One region of the Vibrio sp. ED004 genome, then DNA from elsewhere that is predicted to be linked to it. Evidence: predicted binding sites of a transcription regulator. Region 1 holds the regulator's gene; the other holds the start of a gene.

Evidence for each region. The regulator PurR, encoded in region 1, represses purine synthesis genes. The targets are predictions, from matches to a motif close to TNANGNAAACGTTTNCNTNA.
Region 2: the regulator PurR is predicted to act here: its motif matches at 1,561-1,580, upstream of ITG10_RS00900 (phosphoribosylaminoimidazolesuccinocarboxamide synthase).

What each region holds. Positions count from the first base shown of each region.
Region 1 is NZ_CP066149.1:415,625-420,059, forward strand. Features, by position in the region: gene torR (two-component system response regulator TorR) at 116-829, opposite strand; gene torD (molecular chaperone TorD) at 1,116-1,763, shown strand; gene purR (HTH-type transcriptional repressor PurR) at 2,078-3,082, shown strand; cyclic di-GMP riboswitch class I at 3,253-3,338, shown strand; gene ITG10_RS01755 (TfoX/Sxy family DNA transformation protein) at 3,466-4,056, shown strand; gene ITG10_RS01760 (TVP38/TMEM64 family protein) at 4,189-4,435, shown strand, end outside.
Region 2 is NZ_CP066149.1:219,648-224,082, forward strand. Features, by position in the region: gene ITG10_RS00885 (tetratricopeptide repeat protein) at 1-254, shown strand, start outside; gene ITG10_RS00890 (hypothetical protein) at 420-608, shown strand; gene ITG10_RS00895 (SulA-like leucine-rich domain-containing protein) at 969-1,376, shown strand; gene ITG10_RS00900 (phosphoribosylaminoimidazolesuccinocarboxamide synthase) at 1,679-2,782, shown strand; gene ITG10_RS00905 (hypothetical protein) at 2,901-3,278, opposite strand; partial or broken gene ITG10_RS00910 (helicase-related protein) at 3,482-4,435, opposite strand, start outside.

The DNA.
Region 1 (4,435 bases):
AGTAGGCTGTCAGTTCGATAACGACAACAACTAAGCAATAAAAAAGCCGAGACATCAATGATATCTCGGCTTTTTCGTTCATATGTCGTTGCTAACTAGAAGTTCACGCAGAACATTAGTCACCAGCAAACATGTAACCTTCACCGTGAACCGTCACAAAGATTTGTGGGTTCTTAGGGTCGAATTCCATTTTGGCACGCATACGACGAATCAGTACATCGATCGTACGGTCATTCGGTGCGTCCACTCGGTGACTGATCATATTCAGAATACGTTCGCGACTTAATACTTGGTTAGGGTAAGAAGACAAAGCCACCAACAATTCATATTCAGCTTTAGTCAGCTTCACTGGCTCGCCGTTTTTGCTTAGCGCACGACGAGGGATATCAAATGTCCACTCACCGAAACGAACCACAGACTCGTCTGATGTTTCTTCTACTGCGCCTGCTGCCGTTTTACGAGCGGCAGAAATACGCCAAAGTAGGTTTTTAACTCGAACCAATAACTCGCGAAGTTCGAAAGGTTTAGTAACGTAATCGTCCGCGCCCATTTCAAGGCCAACGATTTTGTCGATGCTATCCGTGCGTCCAGTAACTAAAATAATTCCAATGTCTGATTGACTGCGTAATTCGCGAGTTAGCATCAATCCATCTTCGCCTGGTAAGTTGATGTCCAGCATAATGAGGTCAACGTTGTTTTCATCTAACACGTTTCTCATTTGAGCGCCGCTTTCTGCTTCGCTCACTGTGTAACCTTCGTTCTGGAAATATCCAACCAGTTTACTGCGGGTTACCACATCATCTTCTACGACTAATACGTGATAGCTCATCTACACCACTTTTCTTATTTAATAGTTTCAGTAACTATTCTATTCATAACTAGTAACAATTCTAGTGTTACAGAAGATAAAAGCCAGAAAGATGAATCTTTTTTGATACAAGACAATCTTAAACCTTGCTATTTATCGCCCATCGCAATTCAATATAGGCATTACTACTAACGAGTAACTTTGCGTTTCGCAAATAACCTTGTTATTCAGCCTTGGTGTTTATATCCCAAATCACTTGACGATATTGAGTATACAAACGCCGCAAGACTAAATCAGGATCCAAGAAATGAAAGATACGAAAGCGTTCAACGAGCAAAGAGCAGAAATCTACTGGTGGCTATCAAGCTTATTCGCCAAAGAGCTCACTCAAGAAGAACTCGATCACTACCACTCTGTTGAGATTCGTTCTTTCCTAACTGGTTTAGGTGAAAATGAAACACTAAAGCCAGCGATTGATAGCTTAGTTGACGCACTAAACCGTCTTCAAATACGTGAAGATGCTCAACTGGAACTGTCTGCTGACTTTTGTGACCTTTTCTTAAAGACAGATAAACATGGTGCCCTTCCATACGCTTCTATGTACATCGGTGAGACTGGCCTATTAAACGATAAGCCTGCAAAAGAGATGGAAGAGATCATGGCTAAACACAATTTAGTGGTTAACCAAGACCTGAAAGAGCCAGCAGACCACATTGCTATCGAACTCGACTTCCTTGGTAACTTGATCATTCGTTCTAACGAAACAGATCTTGAAGAAGAGCTAGAGAAGTCTTTTGCTGTTCAACAGCATTTTATCGAGCAACAACTCCTAACTTGGGTACCAAAATTCAACGTTAAATGTCATGACGTTGATGAATTCGGTTTCTACGCTTCAGTCTCATCTCTGCTACTCGCATTCTGTCAGTTGGACACTCAATATTTAGCTGGTGAATAGCTTATTGGGCGACTAAGTAAATAAATTCAGTAGAATGTGACAATTCACCCGGATTTCTGGGTGAATTTTATTGCGAGTAATTTCTAGTCAGTCTAAAATTGTGACCGCAAACGATAAAATATGAAACATTCACGAAATGCTATGCTTATTAAAGTTCAGAGCATTTCGGTGTTAAGACAAGCCGCTCATAGCGGTTTTTTGTTTTTTAGCACTTTAGTACCCAAAGAGCCCTACAAATTTAAGCTCTTAGTTAGGTAGCTTAACGGCTACTTCATTCCGTACTTTGGGAAAGTAGCTTCTAATAGGATAAAACCATGGCCACTATAAAAGATGTCGCTCGCTTAGCCGGCGTATCAACAACAACCGTTTCTCACGTAATCAACAAAACACGTTTTGTTGCAGAAGCGACTCAAGAAAAAGTAAACAAAGCCGTAGATGAACTGAACTATGCACCAAGCGCGGTTGCTCGTAGTTTGAAGTGCAATACAACACGCACTATCGGCATGCTTGTTACTCAATCAACCAACCTATTCTTCTCTGAAGTTATCGATGGTGTTGAGAGTTACTGCTACCGTCAAGGTTACACTTTGATTCTGTGTAACACGGGTGGTATCTATGAGAAGCAACGTGACTACATTCGAATGCTTGCAGAGAAACGTGTAGATGGCATCTTAGTTATGTGTTCAGACCTAACTGAAGAACTAAGAGAGATGTTAGATCGTCACGCTGACATCCCTAAAGTGATTATGGACTGGGGCCCAGAGAGTTCTCAAGCTGACAAGATCATCGATAACTCTGAAGAAGGTGGCTACCTAGCAACCAAATACCTTATTGAGCGCGGTCACTCTAAGATTGCTTGTTTAAGTGGCCACTTAGACAAAGCGGCCTGTGTAGAACGTATCGCAGGTTACAAACGCGCACTCAACGAAGCTAAGATTACTGCTGATGACAACATGATCATTGAAGGTAACTTCGAGTGTGATACTGCTGTTCTTGCTGCAGAGCAAATCGTAGAAATGAAAGATCGCCCAACAGCGGTATTCTGTTTCAACGATACAATGGCGCTGGGCTTAATGAGCCGACTGCAAGAAAAAGGCATCCGTATCCCTGAAGATATCTCAGTGATCGGTTACGACAACATCGAACTGGCTGAGTACTTCTCTCCACCGTTAACAACGGTTCACCAACCTAAACGTCGTGTTGGTAAAAATGCATTCGAGATTTTATTAGAACGTATAAAAGACAAAGATCACGAGAAACGAGTCTTCGAAATGCACCCTGAGATTGTTGAACGAAGTACAGTTAAAACGTTAAATTAATTGATAAAACGAGTTTTATTTCATTAAGCGCACCTTTGGGTGCGCTTTTTTTATCAACAACTATAATGAACCTATATGCACAACAGAAAGATCATTAATTGAAGCAATATCACATTTTGAAATAACAAGTGTGAGCCTCATTCAACAAAAACTTTATTCTATTCAATCAGTCACGCACAGGGCAAACCACTTGAAAAAGTGGGACGCAAAGCTTCCGGCCTAAACCACTCGTTGGTATGGTAGCGGGGTTACCGATGGCAAAATGCAGTAACTACTGACAATTTAGTAATTTACAGCCTATTGACAATTTAATTGCAACATTTTGCTAATCTCTCGGACCTGCTTATTTGGTGGCGTAGTTCAAATACACCGAGATAAATAACATGGATAAACCGATACTAAAGGACTCAATGAAGTTATTTGAGCCCCTAGGAAAAATTAAGTCACGCTCAATGTTTGGTGGATTCGGTCTTTTTGCTGATGACACTATGTTTGCTCTGGTTGTTAATGACCAGTTGCATATACGGGCAGACAAATGCACAACGAAGCAATTCGAACAACAAGGGTTTCAACCGTACGTCTACAAAAAACGTGGTTTCCCTGTCGTTACTAAATATTTCGCTTTACCTGAAGGCCTGTGGCAAGACCAAGAGAAGATCTTGGAACTCGCAACGACGTCTCTGGGTTTCGCTAAAGAAGAAAAAGCTGAACAGTCTTCTGCTAAGCCAACTCGACTCAAAGATCTGCCGAATCTTCGACTCGCTACTGAGCGTATGTTGAAAAAAGCAGGAATCGATTCCGTTGAACGTTTATATGAATCTGGCTCTGTAAACGCCTTTAACGCCATCAAGGAATCGCATGCGTCCTCTGTCAGTATTGAATTACTGTGGGCGCTAGAAGGTGCGATCAATGGAACACATTGGTCTGTTATACCGCAGCAGCGTCGTGAAGAGCTTATCAATCGCGTCAATTAACTTTGTCAGTTCAAACTATCTATATAACTAAGCCGCATTTCTGCGGCTTTTTTTATATCTGCTGAAAGTTAATCTATGCTTTGCCTGTCTATCTATACTAATGGTATGCATTGAAAATTAGAGGAAGTATCAATGAGTAAGAAAATGATATTGGGTATTGTGTTAGTCGTAACCATCATCTTGTTAGGCGTCAATTTTGGCCAGTACCTAACGCTTGAAAACGCCAAGGCCCAACAAGCCGTTTTGAATGACTACATTGACAGCAACTTTATTGCCGCCGCTGCTATCTATTTTATCGCGTACGTAATGATCACTGCTTTCTCAATTCCTGGCGCTGCAGTCGTCACGCTCTTAGGGGCAGCACTGTTTGGCTTCTGGA
Region 2 (4,435 bases), 200 kb from region 1:
AGCAAAAGCGTCAGCTTCAAACCATCTACAACGAATTGAAGAAGCAGAAAAACAACAAAGGTCTGAATGCTTTGCAAGTGGCCTGTGCTCTCTTTGGCTACACACCTAGATCTATTCCTGACCAAAAGAGCATTAAGATTCGATACAAACAACTCTCTAAAATCTATCACCCTGACGGTCATGGATGTGACGAAGAAATGAAACGTTTGAACAATGCGCTAAAAACCATTTTACAAAATGTTACAAAACCGTAAACAACTACACATATTCATTTTCCAAGATCGCAAAGATACCGATTTTATTAGTGTTGCAATCGATCCCCCTCTCAAAAACGGGTAACAAACTATTAACTAATGAGTCTTACTTGTGTCATAATTTGCGCCGAAAATACACCTGACTTAAACAGGTGAGGAGAAAATATGTTCACAATAGAAGGCGTTTGTGATTGGTGCAAAAAGCCAAGCCTAGTAAAAAAGCACGACTACCTAGATGGTAAGTGTCATCATGCATGTAAAGAGTGCAATGATATTGCAACCATTGATGTTCGCCAGTTCAATATTGGTGAAATGGAAATGAGAACAAAACTCTCCCAAGCAACACTGAGATAAGTAACACCGTTGAAATATAAGAAAGCGCCTAAGGCGCTTTTTTTGTATCTGGGGTTTATCTTCTTATCTTCTTATCTTCTTATCTTCTTATCTTCTTATCTTCTTATCTTCTATACAGCTATATACAGTACTTTTCTGCAAAAACCACTGTATACACCTGTATAGAAATCACATTTTTTCAATTTATGAGACAAAATACAAAAATCAGTCGAATTTAATTTAACAATAAATATCAACAACTTAAGCAACAGCCCTTACTTACCTGCAATAAAACGACCAATAATCCCGCAAAAACTGCTTGATCTTATAAGTAACAAAAACTACTGTATACACATACAGCATGTATATAAGGACAGCAAAATGATTCAAGCACACGTTAAAGCCCAACACTCTAGCCCGCTAGTTCACTGCGCATTTACATCAGTTTCTCGTAAAAGCAAAAACTCAAACGAGGAAGCGTTGTTCGCAAGAATGGCGTTGCTGTCCAATCAACATCAATGGCTGCTGTTTACTGCTCACACGCCAAGACCATCCGCTAAGCAGCTTAAGCAACACAATGTTTGCTGCGAGCGTGTTATCCATATGAAAGCGTCGAACCAAATGAATGAAGTAGAGACTGTCGAGAAAGCAATACGCTCAGGAAACGCGAGCGCAATCGTTGCGAGTACGTCGATCGACTCATTCAGCCAACAATACCTAAGAACGTTAGGCCAACGCTTTCAATGCGAAGTGTTCTTCATTGATGAAACGTCAGAGCGTATTCACTAAGCCGACCTCGGTTAACAATTTAGCTCAGAAACATAGCTCAATCTTTTAGCTAACAAACTTAAATTAATTTAACAGCATAGCTCCAAAACACAGACCAACAGACCAACAGACTGCCTTCCCCTGCCCTACAATTCGCCAATTTTCTAGCGAATAGTTAGGCGGGGGTTTTTATTTGATCAATAGACTTAGCAATCGTTTGCTTTTTATCTGGAAGCAAATAATAGATTGGGTATAATGCCCGTCTAATCATGTGCACACCGCACTTCTCTGTATGACGTTTGATAAAAGATAGGAATGTCTAAATGAGCCTTGCTGATCAAGTTCTTGCCGTAAATGATGACCTACCAATCCGTACTGATAAACCTGTCCACAGTGGCAAGGTTCGTTCGGTCTACTGGTTAACTGAAGAAGATAGCCAACGACTAATTAAAGAGAAAGGCTACAATGTAGCGCCCGATGCGCCGTTAGCCATCATGGTGATCAGTGACCGTATCTCTGCGTTTGATTGTATTTGGCGTGGTGAAGGTAATCTTAAAGGTGTTCCAGGTAAGGGAGCCGCTCTGAATGCTATCTCTAACCACTGGTTCAAATTGTTTAAAGACAACGGCCTTGCTGACAGTCACATTCTTGATATCCCTCATCCATTCGTATGGATTGTACAAAAAGCTCGCCCAGTCATGATCGAAGCGATTTGTCGTCAATACATCACAGGCTCTATGTGGCGTGCATACGCGAACGGCGAACGTGAATTCTGCGGTATCGAGATGCCTGAAGGCCTTGAGAAAGACAAGAAATTACCTGAGCTACTGATCACGCCTTCGACAAAAGGGATTTTGAAAGGAATTCCTGGTGTACCAGAAGCTGACGATGTGAACATCACACGTAACAACATTGAAGACAACTTCGCAGCGTTCAACTTTACTCAAGCAAGTGACATTGCGCATTACGAGAAACTTCTAAAAGAAGGCTTCAACGTAATTAGCCAAGCGCTAGCAAAAGTCGATCAAACCTTTGTTGATACGAAATTTGAGTTCGGCTACGTGAACGATGCCCAAGGCAAAGAAAAGCTTATCTACATGGATGAAGTGGGTACGCCAGATTCATCTCGTATTTGGGATACTCAAGAGTACAACAAGGGCAACATCGTCGAAAACTCGAAAGAAGGTTTCCGTCAGTTCTTGCTTAACTACTTCCCTGATGCTGATATTCTTTTGAACAAAGAACGTATGCCAGAGCGTGAAGCGTTAGCTCGTGACAATGAACTTCCTTTGGATGCATTGATGTCTCTGTCTCGTACTTACCTTGATATCGCGGCGAAAATCACCGGTGGCGAGATTGTATTAAGCGACAATCCGAAACAAGAAATCATTGATGTGCTTCGTGCTGATTATGGGCTAATCGATTAATCGCAAATTAACAAGTTAGTCAGCTAATACGCTTGTAAGCACAAATTTTAGATACTAAAAGGGCCTCAATATTGAGGCCCTTTTTACAATGTATATTTAATCAAAGCTTAGTTAGTGATCAAAGCTTGATAGTGAACTCTTCACCAGAGTTATCTGCAATCACCAAATGACTACGCGATTCAATATAATCAATCTGCTCGTCTTCAAGCGAATATGGCATGACAACCTTGAGCTCATTGATCCCTTCTAGCTTGGCAAGCTTAAGCAAGGTAACAATGTTCGACTCATCACTTTTGCGCGTCGACATTGATTTCAATGCCATTTGCCATAAGCGATCTTCTGGGCTGGCTAGCTCTTTAATGCTATCTCTCCAGACAGTACTGAATACTGGCGCGATAGTGGTGAGAGCTTCCAGAAAAGTCCATTTTTTACTGCATGAGGCGCCAAGAAATGTTGTGTAATCGAACTCTACACGCGTCTCTTCCTGTTTATCCATGATCTCCCCCGACACTTTGGCAACACAATATACTCAATATCTATCAACTCTTTCTTTATAGCAATAGGATATAGAAGAATGGTCTTTTATGACCTTTTGATTGGTTAAAAAGGCATATAAAAATCAAACTTGTAACATAAAAAACACTGAAAAATCATATATGCACCTATTTGATTAATATTTTAGAGATAAAACTTATCCATCTATTTTATGTCGATAATCCGACTCGCTTTCTTATATTGAATTCGCCAACCAGACCATGTTGGAAGCTCCCAACGCTTAGGTGATAGCTTTCGACTCCCCGACTGATAATGCACATGAATCAGCTTCCTTGCAGGGAAGTATTCGACATCAAGATGTAAGTCAGCAAGGCTCAATGCAAACGGGGATTTTTCCGCAAATTCTGGATATAGCCAAATTGAAATTCCATCAAACGGCATATCAGAATGTTCAAACATTTCCAACTCGCAGACATCCGTGACACCTAACACTTCAAGTTGTTCTATAAACCATAGCTCAAAGTTCATTTGGTCAATTTCCGGCGTGTATTGGACTTGTTCATCGAGCCCAAGTTTCACATACAGCTGCCAATGTTTGATTTCTTGAGTACGAGCTTGTGCAAAACCGGGAAGATGGGCGCCTTTTAACACAAGATCGACGATTGGCTTTAATGATAACTGACCTTCTGCCGCAGTAAGCTTGCTCGTAATCGTACGGCCTGCGTACACCAAAGCCATCTCAGTAAAGACGCCATCATCATTAACCACGGTTTCACCTTGTTGCCACTCTCCCATCTTCGCTTCAATCATAAGATCCAAAGGAATAGGTGCAGTGACCGTAGCTAAGGTCAGTGTTTGCTTAACGCCTCTTCCCGGCAAACTATGGGTATCAAGCACCAACATCGCTTGTGCATTATCCGGGAAACGATTCTGACGACCGAGCACCACCTCTAACGTTCCATTGGCAAAGGCTTCTTTTCGTTTAAGTCTGCGCACAAACACCAGTTCTGGGTGAAGTTGAACAATAGTGTTAAGCAGTTCAATGCGTTGGAAACGTGACGCGACTTCTAGCTGAGGAAGCTCAAACACCTCCCGCATTTGCTTAGCCAGTCCTTGTGCTTCATTCAGTGCCTGTTGGTCGGTGTCTAAATGCGGATA